One region of the Sporosarcina sp. FSL K6-1540 genome, then DNA from elsewhere that is predicted to be linked to it. Evidence: riboswitches for the same ligand, from Rfam matches in the RefSeq annotation. Region 1 holds a riboswitch; each other region holds the start of a gene.
What was found. A riboswitch is a leader RNA that binds a small molecule or an ion and turns the genes downstream of it on or off. The one in region 1 is predicted to bind lysine.
Positions count from the first base shown of each region.

Region 2: linked by a shared signal. The riboswitch ahead of MKY15_RS12480 (Na+/H+ antiporter NhaC family protein) and the one ahead of dapA (4-hydroxy-tetrahydrodipicolinate synthase) in region 1 are both predicted to bind lysine.
Region 3: linked by a shared signal. The riboswitch ahead of MKY15_RS15570 (aspartate kinase) and the one ahead of dapA (4-hydroxy-tetrahydrodipicolinate synthase) in region 1 are both predicted to bind lysine.

Region 1 is NZ_CP152018.1:2,297,225-2,307,973, reverse strand. Features, by position in the region: gene qoxB (cytochrome aa3 quinol oxidase subunit I) at 1-460, opposite strand, end outside; gene qoxA (cytochrome aa3 quinol oxidase subunit II) at 520-1,446, opposite strand; gene MKY15_RS10690 (aminoglycoside phosphotransferase family protein) at 2,264-3,130, opposite strand; gene MKY15_RS10685 (alpha/beta hydrolase) at 3,284-4,237, opposite strand; gene MKY15_RS10680 (SprT family zinc-dependent metalloprotease) at 4,484-5,137, opposite strand; lysine riboswitch at 5,892-6,069, shown strand; gene dapA (4-hydroxy-tetrahydrodipicolinate synthase) at 6,192-7,076, shown strand; gene MKY15_RS10670 (DUF4256 domain-containing protein) at 7,182-7,748, opposite strand; gene phoU (phosphate signaling complex protein PhoU) at 7,864-8,517, opposite strand; gene pstB (phosphate ABC transporter ATP-binding protein PstB) at 8,537-9,307, opposite strand; gene pstA (phosphate ABC transporter permease PstA) at 9,384-10,211, opposite strand; gene pstC (phosphate ABC transporter permease subunit PstC) at 10,213-10,749, opposite strand, start outside.
Region 2 is NZ_CP152018.1:2,647,512-2,658,260, reverse strand. Features, by position in the region: gene MKY15_RS12490 (branched-chain amino acid ABC transporter permease) at 1-752, opposite strand, end outside; gene MKY15_RS12485 (ABC transporter substrate-binding protein) at 886-2,079, opposite strand; gene MKY15_RS12480 (Na+/H+ antiporter NhaC family protein) at 2,479-4,050, opposite strand; lysine riboswitch at 4,194-4,375, opposite strand; gene yunB (sporulation protein YunB) at 4,431-5,192, opposite strand; gene MKY15_RS12470 (bifunctional UDP-sugar hydrolase/5'-nucleotidase) at 5,234-6,610, opposite strand; gene MKY15_RS12465 (sulfite exporter TauE/SafE family protein) at 6,614-7,438, opposite strand; gene MKY15_RS12460 (DUF72 domain-containing protein) at 7,438-8,301, opposite strand; gene sufB (Fe-S cluster assembly protein SufB) at 9,206-10,603, opposite strand; gene sufU (Fe-S cluster assembly sulfur transfer protein SufU) at 10,626-10,749, opposite strand, start outside.
Region 3 is NZ_CP152018.1:3,292,937-3,303,685, reverse strand. Features, by position in the region: gene racE (glutamate racemase) at 1-475, opposite strand, end outside; gene MKY15_RS15605 (MarR family transcriptional regulator) at 485-940, opposite strand; gene MKY15_RS15600 (LuxR C-terminal-related transcriptional regulator) at 1,144-1,368, opposite strand; gene MKY15_RS15595 (thioesterase family protein) at 1,441-1,884, opposite strand; gene sdhB (succinate dehydrogenase iron-sulfur subunit) at 2,023-2,829, opposite strand; gene sdhA (succinate dehydrogenase flavoprotein subunit) at 2,835-4,589, opposite strand; gene MKY15_RS15580 (succinate dehydrogenase cytochrome b558 subunit) at 4,710-5,318, opposite strand; gene MKY15_RS15575 (YslB family protein) at 5,556-5,972, shown strand; gene MKY15_RS15570 (aspartate kinase) at 6,483-7,700, opposite strand; lysine riboswitch at 7,792-7,971, opposite strand; gene uvrC (excinuclease ABC subunit UvrC) at 8,021-9,814, opposite strand; gene trxA (thioredoxin) at 9,961-10,275, opposite strand; gene MKY15_RS15555 (electron transfer flavoprotein subunit alpha/FixB family protein) at 10,401-10,749, opposite strand, start outside.

The sequences.
Region 1 (10,749 bases):
TATTGAATAACATCGCCCCCATAAAGAACAACCAGAAACTAAGTGCATTCAAACGAGGGAATGCTACATCGCGCGCTCCAATTTGCAATGGAACAACGAAGTTCATAAATGCATAGATAAATGGCATAGCCATGAAAATGATCATAACAACTCCATGTGTGGTGAAAACTTCATTGTAATGCTGAGCATCTAGCAGCTTGTTGTCAGGTACAGCAGTTTGTGCCCGCATCATAATTGCGTCTACTCCACCACGGAATAGCATTATCAAAGCAGCAATTAGGTACATAATACCGATTTTCTTATGGTCTACGGTCGTCAGCCATTCACGCCATAAATAACCCCATTTTTTAAAATATGTTAATCCGAAGAGAATCGCAATCATGGTTAGGCCAATGGCAACCATTGATGCGTAAATCGCAGGACTTGGATGTGGAATCGCAAAACGATCAAAGTACTCCATACTTCTATGACTCCTCTCAAAAATTAGACTCTATATGCAAAGTGATTTGTTTGGAAATTTTAATGTTGATGTTCCATGTCTGATCCACCATCAACATCGGTAGATTCGTCTTTTTTTGCTTTATCATCGGAATTACTTGATCCATGTTGATGTCCCCCATGCTCCCCTTCTGGAGCCGGTGAGAATTCCAAGTGAGTTTTATTAAACGTTAATTGGCCAAGATGACCCGGTTCTAATAACTCTTCAAATCTCTCTTCAGTAAGAGTATCCGCAGTCGCTTTCACTTCTTCTACCCATTTATCGAATTCCGATTCAGGCATCGCTTCCACATGGAATATATTCTCAGCGAACCCTTTACCGCTAAAGTTTGCATTTCTCCCCATGTATTCTCCCGGAACGCTAGCTGCCAAATGTAACGTGGTCACCATGTCCGACATTGCATATTTTTGTCCGCCAAGTTGTGGAATCCAAAAACTCGTGATGGGTCCGTATGAGTAAAGTCTAAATTCCAACGGTCGATCTGTTGGGATATACAAATAGTTAACCGTTTCGATATTTTCTTCCAGATAACTGAAATGCCATTTCCAGTCAGAGGAAGATGCATAAACAACCAATGGCTTTTGACCTTCATAACCCTTTGGTGTCGCCTCAACTTCATAAGTGGATTTGACAGTGATGATTGAAAGGAAAATGATAATCAGAACCGGAATACCAACAATAATCGCTTCAACCACCGGATTACCTTCGATATGTGGGGGCTCATAATCTGCGCTCTGTTTCGACGCACGATATTTTATTACGATGTATGCCAACATACCGAAAACCACGACCACAACCAACGCCATGGTAGCAATCGATATCCAAATAACATTAGAAATCGTTTCAGCTTGCGGCCCTTTTGGATCCATAACCATTACTGGTTCACAGCCAGCTAACACTGCGATAATACTGATAATCAAACCTAAAAAAGTCCATTTCATTCTCATGAAGGTACCCCTTTCTTTTACTCTATAAGCTTTAGTAGCATAATAAAAAAACATATTAGTCGGTTACTCTCACAACACATTTTCATCTTATTATAATGAAATACTAAAAACAATTACCTAAAGCGAACTTCATCAAAACTTCATCAATTCTTCACCGAAAGGCTAGTAATTACGTCACAAAACGTTCAACAAGTTCACTTTTCGTTTATATAAAAATAATGAATACCTTATTATTATTAAATGTGTTATAGTCTGATTACTGAAAAAATATGTTATTCACCCCTTATTAATTCAGGCTTTTCTCACCTTACAAATCCTGAAAGAAATAATTTAATTAAAACCCGTATTGGAATCAATTACATTCGTATTCAATTACTCGTTACCACACAAAAAACACTTCTTTCTAGAATGCATTTTCGTTTCACATTATTAATAACATGCCAAACATCAAATCAATTAATAATAATTTGAGTACCGAGAGGATTAAGTGATTTGTTATTGAGTCGAATACTGGACACAAAAAAGGTACTAGGTTAAAAACAATTGGGAATTGTTTTTAACCTAGTACCTTTTGCAATACATGAATACCCAATAAACCTTTACCCCAGTTATAGTAAAGAGATTATTTTTAATGGGTTTGATTCCTTATTAATCTATAATTAAATCTCCAACCATGTAACGCATTCAACGTGCGCTGGGTGCTGACGGTAGAATAAATTAAGATGTAACTGTATTCATTTCTAGAGCTACATATCTAAATTGACATTCGTTGCGTATGACATAATAAAAGGAAGGGGAAATAATCATCCCCTTCCTTTTATATAGTAAACTCAAATTCTTTTAAAGAAGGATTATTTGTCACTAAACCTTTTACTCTTTCTATTGTATTAGAATCTTTGGGTACCCCACCACTTCTATTAAGCACGAGCCACCTGAGACAAGCCAAGGCTTCAAAAACTTCAAGTTCCTTCTGCTGAATATCCTTTTCTAAAAGATAAGCAGAACGAAACACATAAGCATATCGCTCTGAGACATATATTTTCAGTAAAGTAAGTGACCACGCAAAATCATATCTCGGGTCCCCTAATTGCCCATTCGTCCAATCGATTACAGTATACTGGTCATTTTCCTCCATAATGTTATTCACATGAAAATCGCCATGAATAATATGTTCTTGCCTTATTTGGGTTGTTTGTACAAGAGAAATCAATGCTTTATATATGTCAGAGTGTTCTCTTACTCCAGGAAAAAAATAGTCAATGAAATCGTACTTTGGAAGTTTTATATTTCCAATCTCTTTAACGGGAATTTGATGTATTTTTGATAAGATGTTTGCAATCTTTGTCATTTTCTTTTCGTTTGCTTTAAGCACAGGTATTCCGTCAAATGTTGTTAACAACACCTTATCTCCGTTTAGATTTATCCCCCAGCCTAATGGTTTAGAGACTGATAATCCTCGTTCCAATAGGACATTCAATAATCGATATTGAAAACTAATATCGGGTTTGGAACTCTTACTCCACACTTTCAATACAAAGCTATCTTTACCTGAACATATCTTCATGACTTCAGCTTCAAATCCATGTTCCATTGGGTGCATGGTTAAGGTGTCTCCTTGAATTAATAGATCATCTATAACTTCATTTTGTTCTACCCAATCCACGATACCTAAAGGGTTTCCCAATAATATTCCATCTCCTTAGTGAAAGATACAAACTGCCCAAACAACTCGAAATACCTTTTTACATTTTCACAAGCACTATATTTCAATTTACTACATCTTTTTTCTCCTATTCACAACTACGTGACACCAGTCAATAACGCGATTAAATATCCCTTAGCACAACAAAGATATATTGTCATCTAACTGTTTTACAGCTCTGCTTATAGTATCTATAACTAATTCTGGGTTTTCTAAATGTATTGAATGATTGTTGTTAGTTTTAATTTGCACAGTATTATTTGTCAAATTACTAAGAAGTTTTTGTTGGTTAATCCAAATTGGGTCTATATTATTAGAACTTAAAATTGTTACGGATAAGTTTAAATTCAGTGGTTCGGACTTTTTAAGTTGCATAGCAGATTTTTCGCTATATAGAAATTCCTTAAAAACAGCTTCATAAGATTTTGAACGGTATCCTATATACTTAATATACTTCTGATATGGTTCTGGAAGTTGTTTTCTTCCAACAGGAAGTTTTAATAGTTTCGGAAGCCCTAAACCACTGGTGAGATAACCGAACTTGAATAACTTGAGATTTTTCTTATGCATTTTCCTTCGAACAGTGTCCCATTCAGCACTCAAATATCTATTTTCATGAACAGAATCAATTAAGATTAAAGATGCTACCTTATTTGGATATTTACTAGCAAATAATCGCATATTTAAACCCCCAAAGGAATGTCCTACTAAGATATATGGTGGATTTATTTGAAGTTTCTCTAAAATCTCCGATAAATCACTAACAACATCTTCGCTTGTGTATGCTTTCTCTATTGCAGTGCTCCAACCATATCCTGCTCTATCAAATGAGATTACCCTACAAAACTTAGACAATTGAGGCTGAATATAATACCAATCAATTGAACAGCAACTTAACCCCGCGTCTAATATTACAGTACATTTAGTCTCTTCACATTCAGAAACAACAGTATGAACTACCCTATCTTTTATATTTACTAAATCACCTATTTCTCTTACCCTATTCTTCTTATCAAAATACATGTTTGCCATTACAAACGGAAAACCTACTATCTCTAATGTGGTCTTAATGATTTTTTCAGTTTTCATGTCTTCCCACCTTCCCATACAAGGTAAATAATACCATAAACTAATTTAAATTCGCAGAAAACAATGCGAGTTTGATAAATTGGTTAAAATCCCCTGGATCCGTTCACCTCTTCCAATTTAACCAAATTGAAGTAAGTTGTGACCTCAACCATCGGGGAACTACAAGTAAAACATCACCAAGAACAATAGAGAATACGTTTTCGAACACAAAAAAAACGATCACATTTCGAAATGTGATCGTTTTTATTAAAGTGACATTGAATACCCATGCCTCGCCAAATACTCTTCCTTCTCTTTATAATCCGGCATAATACTTCCGACACGTCTCCAAAATGAGCGATCATGATTCATATGAAGTATATGACAAAGTTCATGGATTATCACATAATCGATGACTTCAACCGGAGCCATAGCTAGACGATAATTAAAAGTTAGCTTTTTATCCGAACTACAACTACCCCACTTGGCTTTAGACTCTACTATTTCGATGATTTTAGGCTTTACTTTTAGTTGTTTTTGATATATTTTTATCCGTTCTTCTATAATCGTCCTACAGCTGGCGATATAGAACTTCTTGAGATTTCTTTTAAGTACCTCTTCATTTAACTCACTACTATCTATTAACTCATGAAGAAAACGGTCTTTCCCAAGGTATAAAAACTTCCCTTGAGCGTGATACTCTCTTGCCTTAGGGGCTTCTCGAGCTACTTCAATTTCATGTATTTTCTCTAGTATCCTTTTCCCTTTGCTCTCAATGGCACTGACAATCATTTCTTTACTTGTGTCATTTGGAGCTTTAACAGTTATGAAACCAAACGAATCTATCTGAATCGCTAGCTTCTTCCTATTTCCATACTGAACATTAAATTCTATAATTTCATTTTCAATTTCAACTTTCATAACTAACATCACCTTTATACATTTATTCCTAACTCTTGTTTATTAACTAATCCGCTGTTTTCTTTCTATTCTTAGCCACAATCCATCGATTCGCTTCCTGATACATTCATCTTAGTGTGTATTAACCATTCTGGCAACAAACGCTACGTGTACAACTACTTTTTGGGACGAAAGAACAGCGGTTCTTCTTATCTGGATATAATCCGCCAAAGATACAATTTTGGCGGCTGAAACTTTCTTTATGATTTTCTCTTTTTTAATAGTAAAGAAGTGTCACTTTCTATTAGGCATCACATGATTAGATGCATAGTCTTTCTTAAAAGTAAGCAAGAAGCACATTATACAACGTTCAAGAGTGCCCGAAATTGTATCTTCGGGCACTTACACTCTCTATAGAAAGTCATCTATTCATTTCTTCCAAAACAGCTGCATTTTCCACTTGAACAATGCAGGAACGCGACAGGCTACTATCCACAACAGGATTACTAAAAAATGTATGGCTAGTACCCCTCAGTAAATCTGTCATGAATAGTTAGCCGGAAATAGTCCAGTGAAAATGAAGGTCATCAAGCCCTTCTCACTAGTATTTTATTCAAATAAATGGGTCATCAACAGACGAAATAACATTTAAAAGAATATCAAGTCCCCATTAAATTCAGAACCTTTCTAGAACTCGGCACCTTTCCCTTGCAATTGCGTTAGAATAGAGGTAAGGTTTGTCTAATTAGAAATTCACTTATTTCAAAAATTTTGAAGTAAGGATAGAGGCGCAAAGACCATCAGTACACACGTGGAGGATGATGAGATCCTGTGACATTTGTGGAAAGGGGAATTTGCCGAAGTGGAGAGAATCTCATTTTCTTGAAGCTGGTTCTGTGTTGAATAAACACAGAATTGTCATATAGGAAACTATATGGAGGGCTATCTTATGCAAAGAAATAATTTATTATTTCTACTGCAACAACGAGCCCTTGTTGTTGCTTTTTTGCGTTCATTCACTAACTGCCCTTCTTCCTCTATTTTTTTAAAATAAATTATAGGATGTGGAGAAATAATGAATTTCGGACAAGTATTAACTGCTATGGTGACTCCTTTTGATGAAAATGGTGAAATTGATTTTCAAGCTACAAAAAACTTAATTAATTATTTAATTGCTAATGGAACAGATGGCTTAGTGGTATCTGGTACAACAGGAGAGTCTCCGACGTTAACAGAAGAAGAAAAGGTCAAATTATTTAAGTTTGCAGTGGACGTTGTGAATGGCAGAATTCCGGTGATTGCTGGTACAGGCTCGAACAACACAAAAGGATCAATTGAACTAACAATACTTGCAGAAGATGTAGGTGTCGATGGTATTATGCTCGTTGCGCCATACTATAACAACCCATCTCAAGAAGGATTATATCAACACTTTAAGACAATTTCGGAGGTCACATCTTTACCGATTATACTTTATAATGTTCCCGGACGCAGTGTTGTCAACATATCTGCTGAAACAGTCATTCGCCTTTCAAAAATACCTAATATCGTTTCTATTAAAGAGGCAAGCGGTGATTTAGATGCGATGGTCGAAATTATTACTCATACACCTGAAGATTTTTCATTGTATAGCGGTGATGATGGTTTAACAATTCCAGTGTTATCAATTGGTGGAACAGGTGTTATTTCTGTAGCATCCCATGTTATAGGAAATGAAATGCAAACGATGATTGAACATTTCAAAAGCGGCAATATTCAAGAGGCAGCTAAGGTTCATCGTAGACTACTACCAATAATGAAAGCACTTTTTGCTGCTCCAAATCCATCACCTGTAAAAGCAGCTTTGAATTTAAAAGGAATCCCTGTCGGTGGTGTCCGCTTACCTATGATTCCTTTAAGCGATGAACAACTAAGTTCACTACAACGAGCACTAGATATCCATGAAAAAGTAACTTCTTAATAAACCATTGTGACAGGTACCAGGTTCTAAAACAATTCACAAATCAATAAGAACCTGGCACCCATCACTCTATCTCATCGTCTATAAGCTTAGTGGGTGCGAAATTTAGACCCTCAGCGAGCCACGGAACCCCCTGGCAGCATAGTAGGATTCTGCTCCATTGTGATACACAAAGACAGTGTCGTAGCGCCAATCACAAAAGATAGCCCCTCCGAGTTTTCTAATATTGGCAGGTGTTTGCACCCAGCTCGATGTTTTCATATCGAACTTTCCAAGTTCCTGCAACTCCCGGTATTGTTCTTCCGTTAAAAGCTCAATGCCCATGTCGGAAGCCATATCAAGAGCATTATTTTCTGGTTTATGCTTTTTTCTTGACTCCAACGCTTCTAGGTCGTAACAAACACTTCTACGGCCTTTAGGGCTTTCTATTGAACAGTCATAAAAAATATATTCGCCCGACTTTTTATCATGACCAACAACATCCGGTTCACCACCGGTTATTTCCATCTCATTAAGCGACCATAGTTTTTCAGTATTCGCTTCCAACTTCGCTTGGACTTTACTCCATTCAAGTTCTTTATGGCGATTCATGTTTTTCTCAAAACGAGCTTTCAATATTTCGAGTAATTCTTCACGTTGTTCTAGTGACAACTCCTTGTTTCTCTTTGTCATACTAGTTTCCTCCCCTATTTTTTTATTATGTATAGAATACTCTTAATTTTTATTACGAGCTACCTTAAATAAAAACGGAGGAGAAAATTTTTCATTTTTCTCCTCCGTTTTTATTTTATGAATTGAAATCATATATTTGACCTTTAATCAAATATGCTGCGCTTTCAGCGATATTTGTGATATGGTCTGCTGTTCTTTCAAGATAACGATTTACAAATAATAATTGGACAAGCTGATTTGTTTCTTCTGGATGTTCACTTAGATACGTAGTCAGTTTTTTATAGTTTTCACGACTGCATTGATCCACTTCATCCTCTAAGTCGCCAACTTCTTTAGCAAGTACCATATTTTCCTCTAAAAAAGATTGGAGTGCTTTTCGGAGCATTTCAATTGATATGTCTTTCATCTTTTCTACATGTGTGATTTCCAGTAAAGATGTTGTTTGACCAATCTTAATGGTTGATTTTGCAATATTTACGGCAAAATCCGCAATCCGTTCAATTTCAGACGAAATTTTAAGTACACCAATAATTTCGCGTAAATCCCTTGAAATAGGCGCTTCTTTTGCCATAATCCAGATTGCAAACTGGTTAATTTCCACTTCAAGTTTATCTATTGCTGTATCTCCCTCCATGGTTTTTATAGCAATTTCAACATCTTGTGTTTTCAAGGCTTTAACTGATTTTTCTAAGGCAATAATTGATAGTTCACCCATTTCGGTGATTTTACTTTTTAATTCCTCTAAATTTTTCTCGAAGTTTTCACGCATGATCCTTTGTTACCCCCTGTTATCCGAATCGACCTGTGACATAATCTTCGGTTCTTTGATCTTTTGGCGTAGAGAAAATATTATCTGTATCATCGTATTCAACAACTTCTCCATTTAAGAAAAATGCTGTTTTATCAGAGATTCGTGCAGCTTGTTGCATGTTATGAGTAACAATAACAATCGTATAATCTTTTTTCAATTTCGTGATTAGTTCTTCGACTTTTAACGTAGAAATTGGATCTAGTGCGGAAGTAGGCTCATCCATTAATATAACATCTGGTTTCATCGCAATGGCACGTGCAATGCAAACACGTTGTTGCTGACCACCAGACAAACCTAGTGCTGATGTTTTAAGACGGTCTTTTACCTCTTCCCAAATCGCGGCTCCGCGTAAACTTTCTTCCACAATTCGATTTAATTCTTTTTTATTTTTTATGCCTTGCCCCTTTGGACCATAGGCAACATTATCGTAAATGCTCATTGGGAATAAATTTGGTTTTTGAAATACCATTCCCACTTTTGTGCGTAATTTAATTACATCACTTGAATTATAAATTTTTTCATGATCAATGACAACTTCACCTGTAATTTTCACACCATCAATTAAATCATTCATTCGGTTTAATGTTCGTAAAAAAGTGGATTTGCCACAACCTGAAGGACCGATTAAAGCAGTAACCTCATTTGCACGAATAGCAAGATCGACGCCGAACAGCGCTTGTTTCTCACCATAGAATAAATTCAAATCCGTTACATTAATTTTCGATGTACCTACTTTATGTTGCTCCATATGCGCAAATACCTTTCCTACTTGATTTTGTGTGATTGCTGGTTCTATTACTGCTGTACTCATTGATAAGCACTCCTTATTTGTTGGTTCCTTTGTTTAACTTTTTTGATATGTAGGTTGCTGAAAGGTTGATGATCAAAATGAGAACGATTAAGATGATCCCCACTGCTGCAGCAAGTTCAATGTCTCCCGATTCTTGTGTGACTAAATAGGAATGAACCGTTAACGTTCGAGCCGATGAAAAGATTCCATTTGGCATGGCAGCAACAGTTCCGGCTGTTAAGAAAATAGCAGCTGACTCGCCAACAATTCGTCCAACAGAGAGGATGATACCCGATAAAATCCCCGGCATGGCATTAGGTAAAATCACCTTATATAAGGTTTGTAGCTTCGTTGTCCCAAGTGCTAACGAACCTTCACGATAGGAAGCCGGTACTGTTTTCAATGCTTCTTCTGTTGTTCGGATGATGACAGGCAAAACAATAATCGTTAATGTTAATGAAGCAGCAATAATGGACATACCTAACTTTAAGGTTGTTACAAAGAATACTGCCCCAAACAAACCGTAAATAATCGAGGGGATTCCTGTCAAACTTTCTGTTGCAAAACGTATGATTCTTACCAAACGCCCTTGTTTCGCGTATTCTTGCAAGTAAACGGCCGCTAATATCCCAATGGGTGTTGCGATGATCAATGAAATAAAAATTGTGTAGACCGTTGTTACAATCATTGGCCAAATACCGCCGCCTCCAGTTGGTGAATAATCGCCAAAGATGAAATCGAAGCTGATTAAACGAAATCCTTTATAAAAGATGAACCCCACAATCATAACGAGGACAGCAACCGATAAGAAAGCCGAGAACCATAAAAGTCCACGTAACAAGTTATCTTTAAATTGCCTCATCTTAGTTGCCACCCTTCGCACTGATTCTGGCTAATACAAAATTCAAAATTAATATAAATGAGAATAAAACAATTCCCGTTGCAAACAACATTTCTTGATGTGTACCGAATGCATAACCCATTTCTAAAGCAACATTTGTCGTCAGTGGACGAACACTATCTGTAAGGCTCGTAGGGACGATTAAACTATTACCAGCTACTAAGATAACTGCCATCGTTTCCCCAATGGCCCTACCTAAACCTAATACGATTGCCGTCATAATTCCTGACTTAGCTGCTGGTACAATGACTTTAAAAATTGTCCCAATATGAGATACGCCAAGTGCTAATGATCCTTCACGATATGTATGAGGGACCGCACGAATCGCCGTCTCTGCTACAGTCACAATTGTGGGTAACATCATGATTGCTAGCACAAGAATAACAGCTAGTAAACTTTGTCCTTTCACTAAACCGAACGTATCTTGTAAAAATGGAACAATGATTGCAAGTCCAAATACACCATATAATACAGATGGGATACCAGCTAGCAACTGAAT
Region 2 (10,749 bases), 350 kb from region 1:
TCTACTACTCCAAGCACAAGACCTCCAGCCATGGCTCCGGGAATAATTCCAATTCCACCAAGGACAGCTGCGACGAATGCTTTCAAACCAGGAATAATACCCATTAACGGGTCAATCTTTGTATAATAAATACCGAAAATAACGCCCGCTGCACCAGCCAAAGCTGATCCAATCGCAAACGTAGCCGAGATTGTGTTGTCAACATTAATTCCCATCAGCTTAGCTGCTTCAGCATCATAGGAAACAGCTCGCATCGCTTTTCCGATTTTCGTTTTATGTACAACAAATTGAAGAATGATCATCAATGTGACAGAAACAGAAAGAATTAGGATTGACTGACTGCTTATTTGAGCACCGAAAAAATCAAATGATTTATTGCGTAGTACTTCTGGATACGCATTAGGTTGCGCACCACGCATATAAATGACACCATTTTGAATAAGAAGTGACACCCCAATTGCAGTAATCAACGCCGCGATTCTTGTCGCATTTCGTAATCTTTTGTAGGCTATTCGTTCGATAAGAACGCCAATAACTGCGCAGGAAGCCATTGATAATAGTAGGGCAGGGATGAATCCAAGACCCCAACCCGCGATGGAGTAATACCCAATAAATGCACCAATCATAAAGATTTCACCATGTGCGAAGTTTATGAGTTTGATAATTCCATAAACCATTGTATAGCCTAGTGCAATTAACGCATAAATACTGCCGAGTGAAATACCGTTTATTAGCTGTTGTAACCATTCCATTAACTTTTCACTCCTTTTCCAGCTTTAAAATAAGGCTTAAAAAAGGAATGAGGGGAGGACATCCTCCCTCCATTCCTACAGTTTTAACTTCATTCAGCAGAAGTTTACCACTTCTATTAGTTGCGTGATTGATTTAAGGATTAACTTTTGTATTGAAGACTTGTTCGCCGTCTTTGTATTCAAGAATAGTAGCCGATTTGACAGGGTGATGGTTTTCATCAACCGAATACAAGCCAGTTACAAGCTCAAGATCTTTTGTTTCAGCTAGAGCATCTTTAATCTTCACAGAATCTGGACCGCCTGCACGTTTAATAGCATCAGCTAATAGATAAACCGTGTCATAACCAAGGGCATTAAATGCGTCAGGTGATTTACTATATTTGTCATTGAACTTTTTGTTGAATTCTTGAATGATACCGTCTGGATCTTCAGATGAATAGTGATTTGTTGTAAATGTGTTATTCAATGCTTCTGCACCGGCAAGTTCAAGTAGAATTGGAGAATCCCAACCATCTGCTCCCATAAGTGGAACAGTGATACCCATTTCACGAGCCTGTTTAACAATCAATCCTACTTCTTCATAGTATCCAGGGATGAAAATGAATTCAGGATTTGCTGCTTTAATGCGTGTAAGAGTTGAACGAAAATCAGAATCTTTACCTACGTAAGATTCTTCAGCAACAATTTTACCACCTGCAGCTTCAAAATCTTTTTTGAACGATGATGCAAGACCTTTTGAATAATCGCTTGCATTATCAGAGAAAATCGCTACGTTTTTAACACCAAGATCATTCGCTGCAAAGTTTGCTGCAACCGTTCCTTGGAATGGGTCAATAAATGACGTACGGAATACGAATTCATTAACGTCCCCGTTATCTTTAACTGTTACGTTCGGGCTTGTCCCAGATGGGCTGATAAGTGGAGTTTTGTTGCCATTAGCGATTTCAGCCTGTGCAACAGTAGCACCACTTGTAGCTGCTCCGATGATTGCAATTACTTTATCCTGAGTGATCAATTTAAGCGCTGCACTCGTTGCTTCGGCAGGCTCAGACTTATTATCGACTTTGACAAGTTCAATTTCCTTGCCATCAATACCGCCTGCAGCGTTAATTTCTTCAACTGCAAGTTCAATTCCCGATAGTTCGGAAGTACCGTAAGAGGCAACAGCACCTGATAATTCAAGGTTGACTCCGATTTTAATCGTATCGCCGCCCTTAGATCCACCTGTGCTTCCTTCCTCAGCTTTGTCCCCTGCACCACACCCTGCCAACAATCCGACTGCTAGAGCGGAAGCGGCAAATACACTTGCAAACTTTTTCAATTTCATATAAAATCCCCCTTTTGATTGATACTTCCGACAATTTAAATCGAACTAGTACGACAAACGATTTAGCATTCCGAAAGATATCATTTTGTTTCCGCTTACATGCTTATTGTAAAACAAACTTTCTATTCGGTCTATAGAGAGTTTTCAGTTCTCATCTTTCGAAGTTTAATTTCTTCGAATAAGTCTAACAGTTAATAGAAAGATTAGTTATACAATATCATCCTTTCCTAATACTTTTAACTAATCATTGAATGGAAGTTCACCATTTTCTGATTACTTTAGTCTTAACGCCTAGTATATATACCTATCTGACTATTGTCAAAACATTTTTTTGTTAGAAAACTATTTTAAACATAATAAAGAAGCGGTAAAAAGTTCACCGCTTCCAATCATTTACTATTATAAAGACAGCTGTGTTGCCTCTTTTTTAGCTTTCATCGTCCAAACAGAAAACAATACTACAAGAATAACAATAACACCAACTAGACCTATCCATATGGAGCCTGTGATACCTAAGATGATATAGCCCATTGTGGCCACCAATGCACAGATTAATGCATAAGGAAACTGTGTCGCAACGTGATCTATATGGTTACAGCCTGCACCTGTAGAAGATAGAATCGTTGTGTCAGAAATCGGTGAAGCATGATCGCCGAAAACTGCTCCCGCAAGTACTGCTGCAAGTGCTGGCAGTAACATTTCCGGTGCCGCGTCAATCATTATGGTTCCTGCAATCGGCATAAGAATACCAAATGACCCCCATGAGCTACCTGTCGAAAAGGCCATAATACAAGCAAGGATAAACATGATGACCGGCAGGAATGAAACCGATATATTCGATTTCAACACAAGCTCTGATAAATATAAGCCTGTTTCCAATTTTCCTATCAGGAATGATAATGACCATGCAAAAATAAGAATCAGCACAGGTGGCATCATTGCTTTCAATCCATTTATAAAGGCACTGCCAATAAGAGAATAGCTTGCCGTTTCATTATTTTTCATCTGTTGCATATATAATACTACCGCTATTAGCGTGGCGATAATTCCACCCGACAGTAATGCAAGAGAGACATCCGTATTTTCAAAAATTGACAAAAGGCTCATTGATCCGCCGGCTAAATAACCTGTCCAAATCATAACCGCAAATGTCACTGCAACAAGTGTGACGATTGGTGCGACTAAATCCCGAACGCGGCCATGTGCGTGTACTGGGAAGTCTTCTTTTAACTGACCTGGAATTGTTTTAGCAGGATCAAATAATTGACCTGTTTCTGTAGCAAGTTGTTCATGTTTCTTCATTTCGAATAGATCGAAATTGGTCCACGCAAGGAAAAACACCATTGCAAGTGTTGCAATAACGTAAAAATTCATAGGCGCCATCATAATGAAGGCAGATAGTGGTGAATAGCTAATCGCTGCAGCACCACCAAATATAAGTGCAAGTTGGCCTATTAAAAAGGCACCCCAACTTGAAATTGGTGAAATGACACAAATCGGTGCTGAGGTTGAATCGATGAAATAAGCTAGTTTTGCTCTTGAAACTCGATGCTGATCTGTAATCGGACGAGCAATTTGGCCAACTGCCAATGCATTGAAATAGTCATCCACAAAAATAGCTATACCGAGAAATACTGTGAGCAGTTTTGCACCACGTTTTGTTTTGATGTGCCGCACTGCCCATTCTGCAAATGCCCTGCTTCCACCGGATAAACTAACAAATGCAGTGATAACCCCTAATAGAAGGATGAAAAGGATAATGTAAATGTTCCCTGTATTCAGTCCACCATCCCAAAATGTAGCCTTAACTGACTCCAATAAATTTTTTAATGATTCAACAGGTCCGAACGACGCCGCCAGCAGAGCACCTGAGACTATTCCTGCTCCGAGCGACAACAGCACCCGTTTAGTTGCAAACACCATAATAATTGCGATTAGTGGTGGTAAAATTGATACCCATGTTCCTATCATCTACTATTCCTCCATTTAGTCGGGTTGAGGCCCTGTATAGGGGGAATAAAAAAACGGCTACTAATTACACTCAGCAGAGTGCATCAGGAGCCGGCTTTATCTACGTTTCGTTTGTTGGATAACTAATACTGCTTATCTAACTCACGACTTGTAGCTCATCATACATGTTCAAAAATGTATGACAGTGTTATCCCTATTCGGAATAACCCCAGCCTGATAGATCCCGACGATCTTACCAAACTTCGGCAAAGCTTCCTTTTACACACGGTCATCGGTGTCAATCTCGCGTGTGTGACTAATAAGCAATGCAGCCTCTACCCAATCGATATTTCAATCCTCTACTAGCCTATCAGTTATCCACACCATTTTCAAGTCCCTTTTCATTCCTCTATCGCGGGAGGGGCTGGAACTTCGACCGATGGCGGATCCCCACCACCAGTCGTATAGATTTGAGGTACTGTTGATTGAATTAGTCCCATAGCTACCGGAATCTTCTGTGTCACTACACTTTGCTTTGTTGCAAGTGGGACAATGATTTGGACATTTACTGTTAATAATATATTCACTTCAACAACGGCATTGTTAATACCAAATTCACTAATTTTTGTATCTATAGTCGCTTGTACTTGACCTATGACATGAAAACGAATCGGTATTTTAGGCCCTAAGTTCCCTAGTAGTGGAATATTTGCCGCTTGAGCAAGAGGGACAAAAAAGACAATTCCCTCTTCACGTTTCATTGCTTGCGAATCAAATTCTATCTCATCTGTTGGTAATAAAGCTAGATTGCCCGCTTCAGCCTGTTGAAGATGGGACTCGACAAGACCATGTGTCTCCGCTAATACTCTGTTGATGATTTCAGTGTTGAATTTCACCATCCCTTTAGAATCGTTCGGGACGTTTACAATGATATCATTGACATCAAGTACATTGGCAGTCCTGGAATTGATGGCTTTATTGATAACATGGGCCGCGATTTTTTCTGTCTGTACCTCTGCATATTGAATATAAATTGGGGCAAGCCTTGCATTAATAATGTAAATAAAAAGGGCAATTGCGATAAGAATTGCAGGAATAAGAAGGGGTAACAATTTGCGTTTTTTCTTCCTGGATTTTCTAGTAACTTGGCCGTGAAATCTCAAGACGACTCCTCCTACTATACGTTATGCAGGAAGGTAGTCGTTCATTCTTTAATTAGTGTGGTTCCGTACCAACCAAGCACATCCCTGATTAATTCAGGCATATAGTACTCTATTTCTGCATGTTTAAGCGATGGAAAGAAAAAACCGAAAGTAAACATATCCAGTGTTGCAAGTGTATATTTTTGACCTGATACAACCTCCCGATTGCCCGCAAAAAGCTGATCATTTCTATTTTTATAAAGTCTTTCATGAATCATCGCACCCATTAACGAGCCACGGAAACCAAGTCCTTTGATTTCAATTTGCGGCCACTCTTTCGTTAATGACAGCTCATAGACTTCTTTCAATTCTGATCCATCGAGTGTAATGAGACATAAATTGATTGGATGAGGTAGAAGTGAATGTAAATCCTCTTTTGTCACCCACCCCTTTTCGAGACTACCTAGAAATATTCCTGCGTTAAACATGGCACAATCCGCTTGAGAATACGCAATGAGCGCTCTACCAAAGAAAGAGGACAGCGAACTAACATCAAATAGATTTTGAGATAAGTGAGAAGGATTATAAAAAACTTGTTCCTCCATTGCCTGCTTTCCTATTTTGATTAGATCATTTACTTTTTCAATATCTTTTTCATTGCTTTCAATCGAATCTGTCCTGACAAGTTCCGCATCCATTTGTAAAAGTTCTTTAGCATCCGTGTTAAATTTCACGGTTACATGACCAACATACTCACCGTATTTACCTGTTGCAGCCAAAAGTGTATTACCAATCAATTTGCCGTCATGAAATAGATGATGCGTATGCGCGCCTAAAATGACATCGATTTCTGAACATTCTTCTGCAAGCTTTTCATCTTCATGGATTCCCATATGTGATAGACAAACAATTACATCCGTCTCAGCAGCAATGCTTTCAGCAACAAGCTTTAAATTTTGGCGAGGCGCCGTCACTTGCCAGCCGAGCTTCAAATAGAAGGCTTTATATTCTGCAGTAGCTCCTATAACACCAATTCTTGTCCCTTGCTCAGTAACGTAGATTCTATAAGGTAACAACCATTTTGGACGACTACCATCTTCTTCGTATAAATTACTTAGAATGACATCGAACTTGGCATCCTTATAAAGAGTAGATAAAGCCTCTTTCGACATGGTAATTCCTTCGTTGTTGCCGATTGTTACCGCATCATAGCCTGCTTCATTCAACAATCGGATGTTTCCTTGACCTTTCGTCCCTTCCGTAAATGGATGAGAACGATCAACGTGATCTCCGATGTCAAAATGGTAACAAGCATCTCCTTCTATTAAATGCTCGCGCTTTTTGTCACAAAGAAGCCTACTAATTTGCGGCCAGCTTTCAAAATGACTGTGGATATCATTTGTATGATAGAAATGAATTGTTTCAACCTTGTGATTCATATGTCACCCCATAAGTCCGTCAATAATCGATCTGATTCCTAGTAAGAGCAGGATAATTCGCAGTGCAACAACAAGCGTTTCCGATTTCATCTTTTGATTTAACCGAGCACCTATTTTAGCCCCGATATATGCTGCTGGAATGACTGGAATCGTATAAAGCCACGGTACATTGCCAAGTGAAATATGCGTGATTGAGTTGACGAGAGCTGATAAAAACACCATGAACATAGATGTACCGACTGCGACATGCGGTGGGAATAAGAAGAGTAGAATCATCGCTGGTACGAGGATTGAACCTCCTCCGATGCCGAAAAGACCCGATGCAAATCCGACGCCAAATGTCAGCAATAATGCAAACCAAACAGGGTACCCATAAATAAAAGTCTGATCTGTATTATCCGTGAAAGTTCTTTTTTTGCCGTGATTGACAAACCAGCTGACCGGTTTCAAATATTTACGTACCAGAAGAAGCGTCGATAATAGAATAAGTAAAATACCAAAATAGAGATTGAATGATGGCAGGTCAAGTCCTTTATTCACAAATGCACCGATAAGTGTCCCGGGAACACTTCCTAAGAAAAAGATGAACCCACTTTTGAAATCAATTGTTTTTGTCTTCATATAGGAAATTGTCGACGCCAAGCCCGTAAAGATCATCATAATAACAGATAGCCCAACGACGGTTTGCGGTGTAATTCCATCGATTAAGCCAAGGTTAATGCCAACGTAAAGTGTTGCTGGCACCAGAATGATACCACCACCTAATCCGACAAGTGCCCCAACAATTCCAGATGCTAGACCGATAACGGCCAATAAAATAAATTCCATCAAAATTCTCCTTCAAAAAAGTCAAGCTGCTTCGGCGTCAGACTTTCGTAGTTGATATTGAGCATTTTTTGAAAATGTTTCGCGTTTTGTGCTGCATGTCCGCCGGAATTATTGTTAAAAATGACGAAAACCTCATTCGTTTCTTGTTTTAATTTTTGAACAGCTGATTGAATCTCCTTCAGCTCAGTGTCATTGTAGTTATACAGATATCTAACTTTACGCCATGCTTTATCATCACCCGTAGTGTTGCGCCACCCTGCTACATTACGGCCGTGCAATCTAACAAGAACCTTATCCGGACGAGTGGTATTTGCTATTAGTGGAATACTCCCCTGCCCTGCTTGCGGTTCATCGCACACCGAGTGAATTACGTTCAGTTTCTTCAAAAAAGACAGAGTTTCTAGTTGAAATTTGGGTGAATACCATGACTGATGCCTAAATTCAACGGCGATATCGAATCCATGCAATTTAGCGCAAACGAAGCGAATTTCCTCAACATTCTCTTTTGTACAGTCAAACCATGGAGGGAATTGGACAAGAATCATCGCGAGTTTGCCTGCTTCTTGAAGTGGTGTAACCGATAGCCGGAAAAGATTGTACATTTCATCCACAGATGCATACGGGAGTTCACCCCGATGATGCCCAGTCATACCCTGGTAAGCCTTGACAATGAATCGGAAGTTATCTGGCGTTTCTTTAATCCATTTGCGAATATTACGCTCCGGCTGAATGGCATAAAAAGTAGCATCCAGTTCGACGATTGGAAAGTGTGCACTATAATCAATTAATTTTTCTTTCTTCGAAGAGGAAGAGTTATATACGTCCGGATGGTCACCCCAACCGGTTAATCCGATTTGGATCATTCCTCTGCCTCCTTTCAAATGAATCGGTACTATCTATATTAACATATTTAGACAACAGATTTGATGAAGTATACCACCTAGTTAATTCTAAATAAGTAGTGCCGAATATCACGTCTGTTGATTAACCATTTATTTGCATGAAATATTGGTGAGTAGGGCTTGGGAAAATCCATTTTCACTGGATCATTTTCGGTTCGCTTTCGGTGAATTATTCATGACAGATTTACTGAGGGGGGCCTAGTGTAACTAGAAGTGACTCCGTCACTTCTAGTTACACTTTTTTCAGTAATCTTGTTGTGAATAGTTGCCTGTCGCGTTCCTACAATGTTCGAGTGAAAAGTGCAGTTATGTTTGAATGAAACGAATAGTTGACTTTCTATAGTGATTGTAAGTGCCCGAAGATGCAATTTCGGGCACTCTTGCACATTGTACAATGTGCTCCTTGCTTACTTTTAGCAAAGAGTATGCATGTAATCATGTGATACCTTATAGAAAGTGACACTTCTTTACTAAAAAAAGAAAAAACTATATAGAAAGTTTCAGCCGCCAAAATTGCATCTTTGGCGGCTTTTTCTCCAGATAATAAGCCCCGCTATTCTTTCGTCCCAAAAAGCTTTAGCACTTCGTGTATTCATGCATTTGGAGCGCGACGGTTGAAGGACCACCATACGATCACCGAAAAGAGTGTGTAGGGATGCGACTTTGTCGCATCCCTACACATCCAGACATCTCGGTAATCGTATAGAAGTCATTCTATCCAAAGCGTTCCAAAGTCAATTATACACGTAGCGCGTAGTAGGTAATCCTGTTATTCACTGGTTACTTTGGTTAATCCACAGGTGTGGCCAAATATATGTAAAGACGAAAAAACCGACCCTAGTGGCCGGTTTTTTCGATATGATAATTACCCGATTGAACCTTCCATCTCAAACTTGATAAGACGGTTCATTTCTACAGCATATTCCATCGGCAATTCTTTTGTGAATGGTTCGATGAAGCCCATAACGATCATTTCAGTTGCTTCAAGTTCAGGAACTCCGCGGCTCATCAAGTAGAAGAGCTGTTCTTCTGATACTTTAGAAACTTTCGCTTCATGTTCAAGTGAAATGTTATCATTCAGGATTTCGTTATATGGAATCGTGTCAGATGTCGACAAGTCATCCATAATCAGCGTGTCACACTCGATGTTCGCGCGTGCGCCATCTGCTTTACGTCCAAAGTGAACGATTCCGCGATACGTTACTTTACCACCGTGTTGTGAAATTGATTTCGACACGATTGTAGAAGACGTATTTGGTGCAAGGTGATGCATTTTCGCTCCAGCATCCTGATGCTGACCTTTTCCTGCTAGTGCGATAGAAAGTGTCATACCACGTGCGCCTTCGCCTTTAAGAATGATTGCAGGATATTTCATCGTCAATTTAGAGCCGATGTTCCCGTCAATCCATTCCATTGTTGCGTTTGCGTCACAAACTGCACGCTTCGTTACAAGATTGTAAACGTTATTTGCCCAGTTTTGGATTGTTGTATAACGGCAATACGCATCTTTTTTAACAATGATTTCAACGACAGCACTGTGAAGTGAATTCGTTGTATAAACAGGTGCAGTACATCCTTCAACGTAATGGACGCTTGCTCCTTCATCAACAATAATCATAGTACGCTCGAACTGACCCATGTTTTCCGAGTTAATACGGAAATAGGCTTGAAGTGGAGTTTCAACTTTAACGCCCGGTGGTACATAGATGAACGAACCGCCTGACCATACAGCCGAGTTCAATGCAGCGAACTTGTTATCTGAGTTTGGAATGATTGTTCCCCAATACTTTTTGAACAGTTCTTCGTCTTCCTTTAGTGCTGAATCTGTATCTTTAAACACAATTCCAAGGTCGACAAGTTCTTGTTTCATATTATGGTAAACAACTTCAGATTCGTATTGTGCAGAAACACCTGCAAGGTATTTTTGTTCAGCTTCAGGAATACCAAGTTTATCAAACGTACGCTTGATTTCTTCTGGTACTTCATCCCAAGAGCGTTCCGCCCCTTCAGAAGGTTTAACATAGTAAGTAATCTCGTCAAATTTAAGGGAGTTTAGATCTCCACCCCATTGTGGCATTGGCATTTTGTAGAACATTTCCAATGATTTCAGGCGGTAGTCAAGCATCCATTGAGGTTCGTTCTTCATACCTGAAATTTCTTCAACGATTTCCTTTGTCAAACCACGTTCCGAACGGAAAATGGAAACGTCTTTGTCAGCAAACCCATATTTGTAATCGCCGATATCCGGCATTTTTTTAGCCATTACTATTCCTCCGTCCTTTTAGTTACTGTTCGGAGTCATTTCCGACTCCCTTTTCCATCGCCTTCCATGCCAATGTTGCACATTTAATACGGGCAGGAAATTTCGATACTCCCGCAAGTGCTTCAATATCACCTAGGTCGATGGAG
Region 3 (10,749 bases), 1.0 Mb from region 1:
TATCTGACTTATACTGACCACTTTCGACAATTGGAACAAATTCAGGACACGCAAGTGAGTAAACCATCGCATTCGGTGAAAGAACATGGATTGCATCATTATAAGCGCCACTTTTAATCGTTCCAGCAGTCCCAAGCACAGCAATTTTTCCCGCCACGGACGCATTAACTGCAGCCCGTGCACCTGGCACGATAACGCCGATGACAGGAAATGAAAATCGTGCTCGGATATCATCGAGTGCAACAGCCGTAGCCGTATTGCAAGCAATGACAAGCATTTTTATACCCATTTCGGAAAGTGCTGATGCCATCTCCATTGTAAACTCCCGGACTTCGTCAATCGGCCGGGGCCCATATGGACAACGAGCATCATCCCCTATATAGACAATGGGTTCATGTGGTAGTCGATTGAGCATCTCTTTAACCACGGTTAGCCCGCCGACGCCCGAATCAATTACTCCAATTGGTGCTTCCACTAAAATCCCTCAATCCTTTTTCATCTCTTGATGTAGTTTACTCAGCAAATCTGAGAAGTCCTTCACTTGTTGTTCATCGAAGTCTACTAACACCGAATTCAAATAATGACGGCGTTTATCAATTACTTCTTCGATTACCCGTTCACCTTCGCTAAGAAGATGAATTCGGACAACACGACGATCTTGATCATTGCGGACACGCTTCACAAGCGAGTTCTTTTCCATCCGATCGACCAAATCAGTCGTAGTACTGAATGCAAGGAACATCTTGTTCGACAAATCCCCAATCGTCATATCTCCATGTTCAAATAGCCACTGTAAAGCAACGAATTGAGGTGGAGTGATTGTATAATTACTAAGAATTCTACGGCCTTGTTGTTTGATGATTGCTGCAACATACCGTAATTCTTTCTCCATATGTGCAACTTCATCTGTATATTGAATTTTTGGTGGGTTATTTTCCATCAACTGAACCAGCTCCCTGAAAACAAATACTGTCTACCTATTGTCCCCCTTTTTTGCGCTTATGGCAATACCTAATAAATTGATGGTAAAAAACGTTAAAAAAAGCTGTTTGAGAGCTGCATAATGCAGATCAAACAGCTACTGTTACAAGGCATCAATCACCTACACTCGGCTATGATCACCCTTCATCATTAACACCTGCTTCAACGCAATTGTAACTCTCCCAACCGTAACAATTCGATTACCGCTTGTGCTCTGCCGGAAACACCTAGCTTTTGAATTGTGTTCGAAATATGGTTGCGAACAGTCTTTTCGCTGATTCCGAGCCGCCCCGCAATATCTTTTGTCGTTTGATCTTCAACGAGCAGATTAAAAATTTCTCGCTCTCTTGCCGTAAGCAAAGAACGGTTTTTAGAGTCCTCTATCAAGACGCGCCCTCCTATCCACTTTCACTTTAAAATATGTGAAGAGGCGGCGAGCTGTGCCGGCTACATGGTGATTTAGTTAACAAAAAGTATTTTCTCCTCTTCAGACCACGCAACACCTTTGCCCGTCTGTCTGCCAATCTGAACCATCGTACCTCGTCCTGTGAAGACGATATCATCTTTACTGTTCTTCGCCATATAGTGAATATCAACAGAACTGTTACCAACTGCGGCGGCTTTAACGAATATTTCCAACTTTTCATCAAAAAAGACTTGCTTCAAAAAATCACATTGCAAATCAGCAACGACCGGAAAATTTTCACCCTTTGGATCAAGCCAATTATTCATAAGCCTAATCTCTTTTAAGAACTCAATCCTCGCATGCTCAAAATAAATAAATGGGACCGTGTTGTTCAAATGACCATACATGTCCGTCTCAGAAAAACGAACGGATATAGGTACAGAAAACTTGAATTCCGATTCCCATGTCGACAACTCTTTTATGTACACTGCTTTCACTGACCAAACATCTCCTCTTCTAAAATGAATACTCATTCATCTATTCTATCAAATACTCCCTAATAAATGAAGGTGCTAAACAAAAATAGAAAAAAGCCCCGCCAAGGCATAATGCCGTAGCGAGGCTAGGGACTGAAATCAGTCCACCATATGGTCACTTCCGAAGAAGTTTTTGAACATTTGTACGTTCGTTGCACGGTTCATTGCTGCAATCGAAGTAGTCAAAGGAATTCCTTTTGGACATGCAACTACACAGTTTTGTGAGTTACCACATTCGCCAATTCCACCGTCTGTCATAATCGTCGCCAGACGTTCGTCTTTGTTCATTGCACCAGTTGGATGCGAGTTGAACAGCCGTACTTGTGATAGCAATGCAGGTCCCATGAAGTTCGTATTGTCGTTAACGTTCGGGCATGCCTCAAGACATACACCGCACGTCATACATTTTGAAAGTTCATATGCCCATTGGCGTTTACGCTCAGGCATACGAGGTCCTTCACCAAGGTCATACGTGCCGTCAATCGGAACCCATGCCTTAATTTTTTTCAACGAATCAAACATGAATTCTCTGTCAACAATCAAGTCGCGAACGACTGGGAATGTCTTCATTGGTTCAAGTTTAATCGGCTGTGTAAACTGATCTACAAGTGCCGTACAAGATTGGCGTGGACGTCCGTTGATAACCATTGAACATGCCCCACAAACCTCTTCCAAACAGCTCATTTCCCAGTTAACTGGTGTTGTTTGCTTACCTTCTGCGTTGACCGGGTTACGACGAATTTCCATTAAAGCAGAAATGACGTTCATATTCGGTCTATATTCTAATTCAAAACTTTCCCAATAAGGTTGTGATTCAGCAGTATCCTGACGTCGAATTTCAAAACGAACCGTTTTCTGTGACGTCTGCTGTTCACGTTCTTGTACTGCCGTATTGTTCTCGCTCATTTAGGTCAATCTCCTTTCTTCGCGGAGTAATCGCGTGTACGTGGTGGAATCAAGGAAACATCTACTTCTTCATAATGGAAGATTGGTGCAGAATGTCCATCGAATTTCGCCATCGTCGTTTTCAAGAAGTTCTCATCATCACGATTCGGGAAGTCCGGTTTGTAATGGGCTCCACGGCTTTCATTACGGTTAAGTGCACCAAGAGTGATAACACGAGCCAAGTATAGCATGTTTTTCAGTTGGCGCGTAAATGTTGCACCTTGGTTAGACCATAGTTGTGTATCCGTAATGTTGATGTTTTCATAACGCTCAAGAAGCTCAACGATTTTATCGTCTGTCGCTTGTAGTCTGTCATTGTAACGAACTACTGTTACGTTATCAGTCATCCATTCGCCAAGTTCTTTATGAAGAACATAAGCGTTTTCAGTACCGTTCATTTTAAGCGTATCATCCCACTTCTGCTGCTCTTCTTTCACTGCTGCGTCGAAGATTGTAGAAGGTAGGTCCACTACAGAACGTTTCAAACCTTTCATGTAATGAATAGCGTTCGGTCCTGCGACCATACCGCCGTAAATTGCTGAAAGGAGTGAGTTTGCGCCAAGACGGTTTGCACCGTGCTGTGAATAATCACATTCGCCCGCCGCGAATAGACCTGGAATACTTGTTTGCTGATTATAGTCAACCCATAGTCCGCCCATTGAATAGTGGACAGCCGGGAAGATTTTCATCGGTAATTTACGTGGATCGTCGCCTGTGAATTTCTCATAGATTTCGATGATTCCGCCAAGCTTAATATCAAGCTCTTTTGGATCCTTATGGGAAAGGTCCAGATACACCATGTTTTCACCGTTGATACCAAGTTTTTGGTTAACACAAACGTCAAATATTTCACGTGTTGCGATATCACGCGGTACTAGGTTACCGTAATCCGGATACTTTTCTTCAAGGAAGTACCAAGGCTTGCCGTCTTTATAAGTCCAGACACGTCCACCTTCACCACGTGCCGATTCACTCATAAGACGCAGTTTATCGTCTCCTGGAATTGCTGTTGGGTGAATTTGTATGAATTCACCATTCGCGTAGTGTGCACCTTGCTGATAAACGATAGAAGCTGCAGAACCTGTATTGATGACAGAGTTTGTCGTTTTCCCGAAAATGATTCCAGGTCCACCTGTTGCCATAATAACTGCATCACCTTTAAAGGCTTGAATCTCCATCGTTTTCATGTTTTGCGCTTTAATACCGCGACAAACACCTTCTTCATCAAGAATAACACCAAGGAATTCCCAGTGTTCGTATTTCGTCACAAGGCCAGCAACTTCATGACTTCGAACTTGCTCGTCTAGTGCGTAAAGGAGCTGCTGTCCTGTCGTCGCACCAGCGAAAGCCGTACGGTGATGCATTGTACCTCCGAAACGTCGGAAATCCAACAATCCTTCTGGCGTACGGTTGAACATAACGCCCATCCGGTCCAATAAACTGATGATTCCTGGTGCTGCATCCGTCATTGCCTTAACTGGTGGTTGATTCGCAAGGAAGTCTCCGCCGTATACAGAGTCATCGAAATGAATGTCAGGTGAGTCGCCTTCCCCTTTTGTATTTACTGCACCATTAATGCCGCCTTGTGCACATACAGAGTGGGAACGTTTAACCGGAACAATGGAGAACAAGTCAACCGGCGTACCTTCTTCAGCGGCTTTGATAGTTGCCATCAGGCCGGCTAGTCCACCGCCGACGACAATCAATCTGCTTTTTGCCATTATTGTTTCACTCCTCAAATTATAGGTGATCTCGTAGTCATTTAGTTAAGTTGTTATTTAATTACGCCTGGGCGTAATTGCGTCCAAATTTGAATCAGCAGGGATTTCTGCTGATTCAAATTAAACAAATGCAAGTAGTGCTTGTATACCGATTACAGAAAGCACTAGGAATATTGCCATTGAGATATACGTAACGATGGTTTGTGAACGTGGAGATTGTGTAATTCCCCAGCTTACTAGGAATGACCAAACGCCGTTCGCCAAGTGGAATGTAGCTGCAAGGACACCTGCAATGTAGAACGCAAGCATGAATGGACTCGATAAGATGTCAGCCATCATATCGTAATCAACTTCATCTCCCAATGCTTTTTGAACTCTTGTTTGGAAGATGTGCCATGCGATGAACACGACTAGGAATACTCCTGTAATTCGTTGTAGCATAAACATCCAGTTTCGGAAAGTCCCGTAACGCTTTACGTTATTTTTCGCTGTGAAAGCTATGTACACACCATAAAACGCATGGAACATAAGTGGGATGTAGATGATGAACCATTCAAGAAACAGTACGAACGGTAAGTTACCCATGAAATTGGATGCAGTGTTGAATGCCTCTGGGCCGCGTGTGGCAAAATGGTTAATCACTAAGTGTTGGGCAACAAAAAGCCCCACTGGAATGATTCCGAGCAGTGAATGAAGACGACGCAAATAAAAATCTGATTCTCTCGACAAGTCTTTTACCCTCCTTTATTAACTGAGTCCTTCAGTGCGCCTCTGTCATCATTTCGACATGAAGCGACCGTTGACGACGTACCTCTTCGTGGTACAATATTATGACATAACCATTGTACTCCTCAGTTTTGAAGAGGTCAAGACGATGTGGGCTTTTCGACACGCCCGAATTTAATATATTATTATTCTCTTGGATTCATTAACGCTATCATTTAACCGAAAGGGTTGCATATTCGATTGGAAAATACTACATATGATTCACCAACCCGTTTTGGCTATGAAATTTTACGAGATCACGTGTTGCCAAGTATCCTCGGGAAACATGAAGATGAAATCCTTTATTGGGCCGGAAAAGAAGTAGCTCGAAAATTCCCGATTTTTGGTATTGATGAACTTCCTGAGTTCTTTCAAGAAGCCGGATGGGGACCACTTCATCTTGAAAAGACGTTGAAAGACGAGGCTTTTTATTCTTTAAAAAATGATTTCGCTACAAATGCCCAAAACAGATCTTGCCAACTTGAAGCCGGTTTCATTGCACAACAGTACCAGAAATTTAGTGGACTGCTCACTGAGTGCTACGGAGAATTTAACGCAAAGGATGGTCTCATCCATTTCCAAGTCAAATGGGACTTAAAAACGAAAGTTGAGGCATGAAAAAGAAGATGCATCCTTTAAATCGGGCGCATCTTCTTTTTCATACAACTAATCTATATATGTTGAACTATTGATTCTATATGATCTCCAGCGAAGGCATCTCCATGCGCCGTGCGTTGTTCAGAGGTTTCTTTATGTCAACATATATAACTAAAAATAACCAGTAAATTACTGCTTATTTTCATGATGAAACACTCTATGTACAGTTTCCGTTGGGTTGCACCTCTCACAGTTTTCTCGTTAATCGCATGAGGGGTTTTTGGGAACGAATGAATAAGCACTTTCCAATCCATAATAGAGCAGCCAAAGATGGAATTTTGGCTGCTGAATCCATCTATATAGCATTTCCTTTTTAATTTTAAGGAAGTGTCACTTTCTATATGGAATTGCACTGTAACTTGTATAGTCTTAACTAAAATTTACAAGGAAGGCTTTATTAAAAGTGATAGAGCGCCCTTTGTCTTCAGGCACTTGCAATAAAATGGTTAACAATAGACATAACAAATTATTTCAGTCGTTGTCTAACCCGAATTGTTTATGAAGCGCCGCTACCGCTATTTCCATATCCGATTCTGGAATAACTACGGATACCTTGATTTCAGACGTACTAACCATTTTCACAGGAACTGATGCACTACGGAGTATCTCAAACATTTGTGCAGCGACTCCTGGGTTGGATACCATTCCACTTCCAACGATTGAAACTTTCGCAAGACCCACTTCAAAGTCGGCTCTGTTGTAACCAAGGGCTTCTTTTTCTGTCTCCAAAACATTAATAGCTTCTGCAAAATCCTCTTTCTTAATGGAAAATGACACAGACGGCTGTACGCCTTCCATAATTGTCTGGACGATAATATCGACGTTAACATGGTGATCCGCAAGTGCAGTGAATATATTCGCAAGCGAGCCATTGTATGGAACGTCATACATAACTGTAATCCGAATAATATCTCTTTCAAAGGCGATGCCCCGAACAATTAAATTGTTTTCCAAATCAATTTCCTCCTTGATAATCGTTCCTTCACCTTCCATATGTGCAGGTCTGACCCGAAGCGGCATTTGATGGTTCTTGGCAAACTCCACCGCTCTTGGGTGAAGTACTCCTGCGCCTAAATTCGCGATTTCAAGCATTTCATCATATGATATTTCCTCAAGTTTCTTCGCTTGTCCAATTAATCTTGGATCTGTCGTAAATACCCCTTCAACGTCTGTGTAAATATCACAGATAGCTGCATCAATTGCAATCGCAATCGCCACAGCACTTGTATCAGATCCCCCGCGACCAAGTGTTGTCAACTCACCCGAGCTGTCAGCACCTTGAAAGCCGGTTATCACTGCAACAGCACCCGATTCAAGCGTCGATACAACCTTATCTGCATGGACTTGCTCGATTCGCGCATTGCCGTGAACTGACTCTGTCGTTACACCCGCTTGCCACCCTGTATATGAGCGAGCCTCCAAACCTTGTGCCGCAATTGCCATCGCTAAAAGGGATGCTGTTACTTGCTCCCCTGTCGCAAGTAGCATATCAAGTTCGCGGCGGCCCGCTTTCGGATTAACTTCCACGGCGAGCTTTAGAAGATCATCCGTTGTTTTCCCCATTGCAGAGACGATAACCGCAACTTGATTCCCCCGACTTACTTCACCTTGTACAAGCTTTGCAGCGCGTGCAATCCTCTCGGGGTTCGCAACTGATGTGCCACCAAATTTCATTACAATTCGTTCCATAATTATTCCCTCCAATTTCCCCCTGAACGCAAAAACGGCCCTCATAAGTATGAGAGCCGGTCCGATTGGAGCGCTCGCCGAAGAGCCGCCCCGTTCAGATAGCTCTCCAGGTATTTTTATACCTGACAGACTTCCATTTATTCAATGGAAATCCAGCAGGACAATCGTGACAGCCGATTGGTCCGCTTCGGCGAATACTCCTTTCAATCCCGTTCATCAGGCTGCCGCCTTCCGGAGATTTACTATTGGTATCCGCACCTCTATCTTCACTACATATGCAATTTTTTAGTGAAAAAACTCAGTGCGTTCACTCTATCACATTACTTCTCTTCTCGCAATGCCTCTTCACGGAAATACGTTTCCACTGATTCCGCAACCACCTTCGGCAAGCCCGCTTGTTGCAGCTCTTCAACGGATGCTTCACGAATCTTTTTCATAGATTCAAAGTGTTTAAGTAATAATGTTTTCCGTTTCGGTCCGACGCCTGGTAATCCATCGAGCGCTGATGTCAATGAATTAGTTTCGCGCCGTTGCCTGTGGAAAGTAATTGCAAACCTGTGCACCTCGTCTTGAATTCGCTGTAACAAGTAAAACGCTTCACTCGTTCTCTTTAGCGGGATCATTTCAATCGGATTGCCATAGAGAAGTTGCGCCGTCTGGTGTTTATCGTCCTTCGCAAGTCCAGCAATTGGAATCGACAAGTTCAACTCATCTTCAATGATTTCCCTGGCCGCTTCCATATGACCTTTACCACCATCTATAACGATAAGGTCAGGTAATGGTAAATCATCCTTTAGCACACGGATATAACGCCGCCTTACAACCTCACGCATCGCCGCATAGTCATCGTGTGCTGCCGCAGTTTTCGTCTTATACTTTCGGTAGTCTTTACGGTTCGGTTTCCCATCAAGGAATGACACCATCGCAGAGACGGCATCTGAACCGTACATATGTGAATTATCAAATGCCTCAATACGGTACGGTATGGTGATATTCATCGCCTTGCCAAGTTCTTCACATGCGCCAATTGTACGAAGTTCTTGTCGTTCAATAAGTTGGAACTTTTCTTTCAATGATATCTCAGCATTCTTGATGGCTAGATGGACGAGATCTTTCTTTTTACCGCGCTGCGGAATGAAGACGTTGACATCTAGAAGTTGACGGACGATTTCACTATCCATTCCCTGAGGCAACAGGATTTCTTTCGGGATTAAATGTTGGGACTTACCGTAAAACTGCCCGATGAACGTTAGCAGTTCTTCTTCCGGTTCTTGATAAACCGGGAATAGCGATACATCCCGTTCAATTAGCTTTCCCTGACGGACGAAAAAGACTTGAACACACATCCATCCATTGTCCACAGCAAATCCGAAGACATCACGATCAGTGAAATCACTCATCGTCATCGCCTGTTTTTCCATAATCGCTTCAATATTAACAATCTGATCGCGGTATTCTTTCGCGCGCTCAAACTCCAAATTCTCCGCAGCTGCAGCCATTTTTTCCGTCAATTCTTTTTTCACACTTTTATAGCCGCCATTCAAAAAGCGGGTAATATCATCAACCATTTCCTTGTACGTTTCCAATTCCACTTCATTGACACAAGGGGCGAGGCACTGGCCAAGATGGTAATACAAACAGACCCGATCAGGCATCGTATGACATTTTCGATAAGGATAGAGCCGGTCAAGCAACTTTTTCGTTTCACCGGCGGCAAAAGCATGAGGATACGGACCGAAGTATTTCCCTTTGTCTTTTTTCACTTGTCTCGTAATGATTAGTTTCGGATGACGCTCTGCCGTTAATTTTAAGTATGGATAGGTCTTATCATCTTTTAACATGATATTATATTTCGGATCATACTGTTTGATAAGGTTCAACTCGAGGACAAGCGCTTCCAGATTGGTTGAAGTGACAATATATTCAAAGTCTATGATTTCTCCAACAAGTCGCTGTGTTTTAGCATCATGGCTACCCGTAAAATAACTACGAACCCGATTTTTCAACACTTTCGCTTTTCCCACATAAATGATTGTCCCTTGCCTATCTTTCATCAAATAACAGCCTGGCAACTCCGGTAATATGGCCAACTTTTCTGCGATTAACTCATTCATCTAATTCACCTACCAAAAAACCGGGTGCCAATGAAGGACCCGGTTATTCTATCAAATACATCTCGGCTATTTGCGACTGCCGCTTCGCTTTCATCGCAAAAAATATTTCGCCCAGATTTTGAACTTCTGCTAAATTAAGTTACTAATTAAGCGTGTTTTGCAATCAATTCAGCAAGTGCTTCTTTTGGTTTAAAGCCGACAACTTTGTCAACAATTTCTCCATCTTTGAAAAGAACCAAAGTAGGGATTGACATGATACCATATTTACCAGCTGTTTCTTGGTTGTCATCAACGTCAACTTTAACAATGTTCGCTTTACCTTCGATTTCGCCGTTTAGTTCTTCAAGAACTGGAGCGATCATTTTACAAGGTCCACACCAAGGTGCCCAAAAGTCAACAAGGACAAGTCCTTCTTTAATATTTTCGTCAAAACTCTGATCAGTCGCGTGAATAATAGCCATAATAAATTTTCCTCCTCTTAATAGATAACCTATGTCTGTATTATAGCATGCAGCTATATGACGGGCTAAATATATGCTTAGTTATTGAAAGAAGCTCCCCACTATTGAGGGAGCTTCACTTTAAATTAGTTTGTCTTAATTTTTTTAATTTCTTCAATCATCATCGGAATAACCTCGAAAAGGTCACCAACAATTCCATAGTCTGCTACTTTGAAAATATTCGCTTCTGAATCTTTATTGATTGCCACGATTACTTTCGAGTTAGACATTCCTGCCATATGTTGGATTGCCCCCGAAATACCTGCAGCAATGTACAAGTCCGGTGTAACAACTTTACCAGTTTGCCCGATTTGTAGAGAATAGTCACAGTAATCCGCGTCACACGCTCCACGAGATGCACCGATTGCTCCACCTAAAAGTGTCGCAAGTTCTTGCAATGGTTCGAAGCCTTCCGCACTTTTCACGCCACGGCCC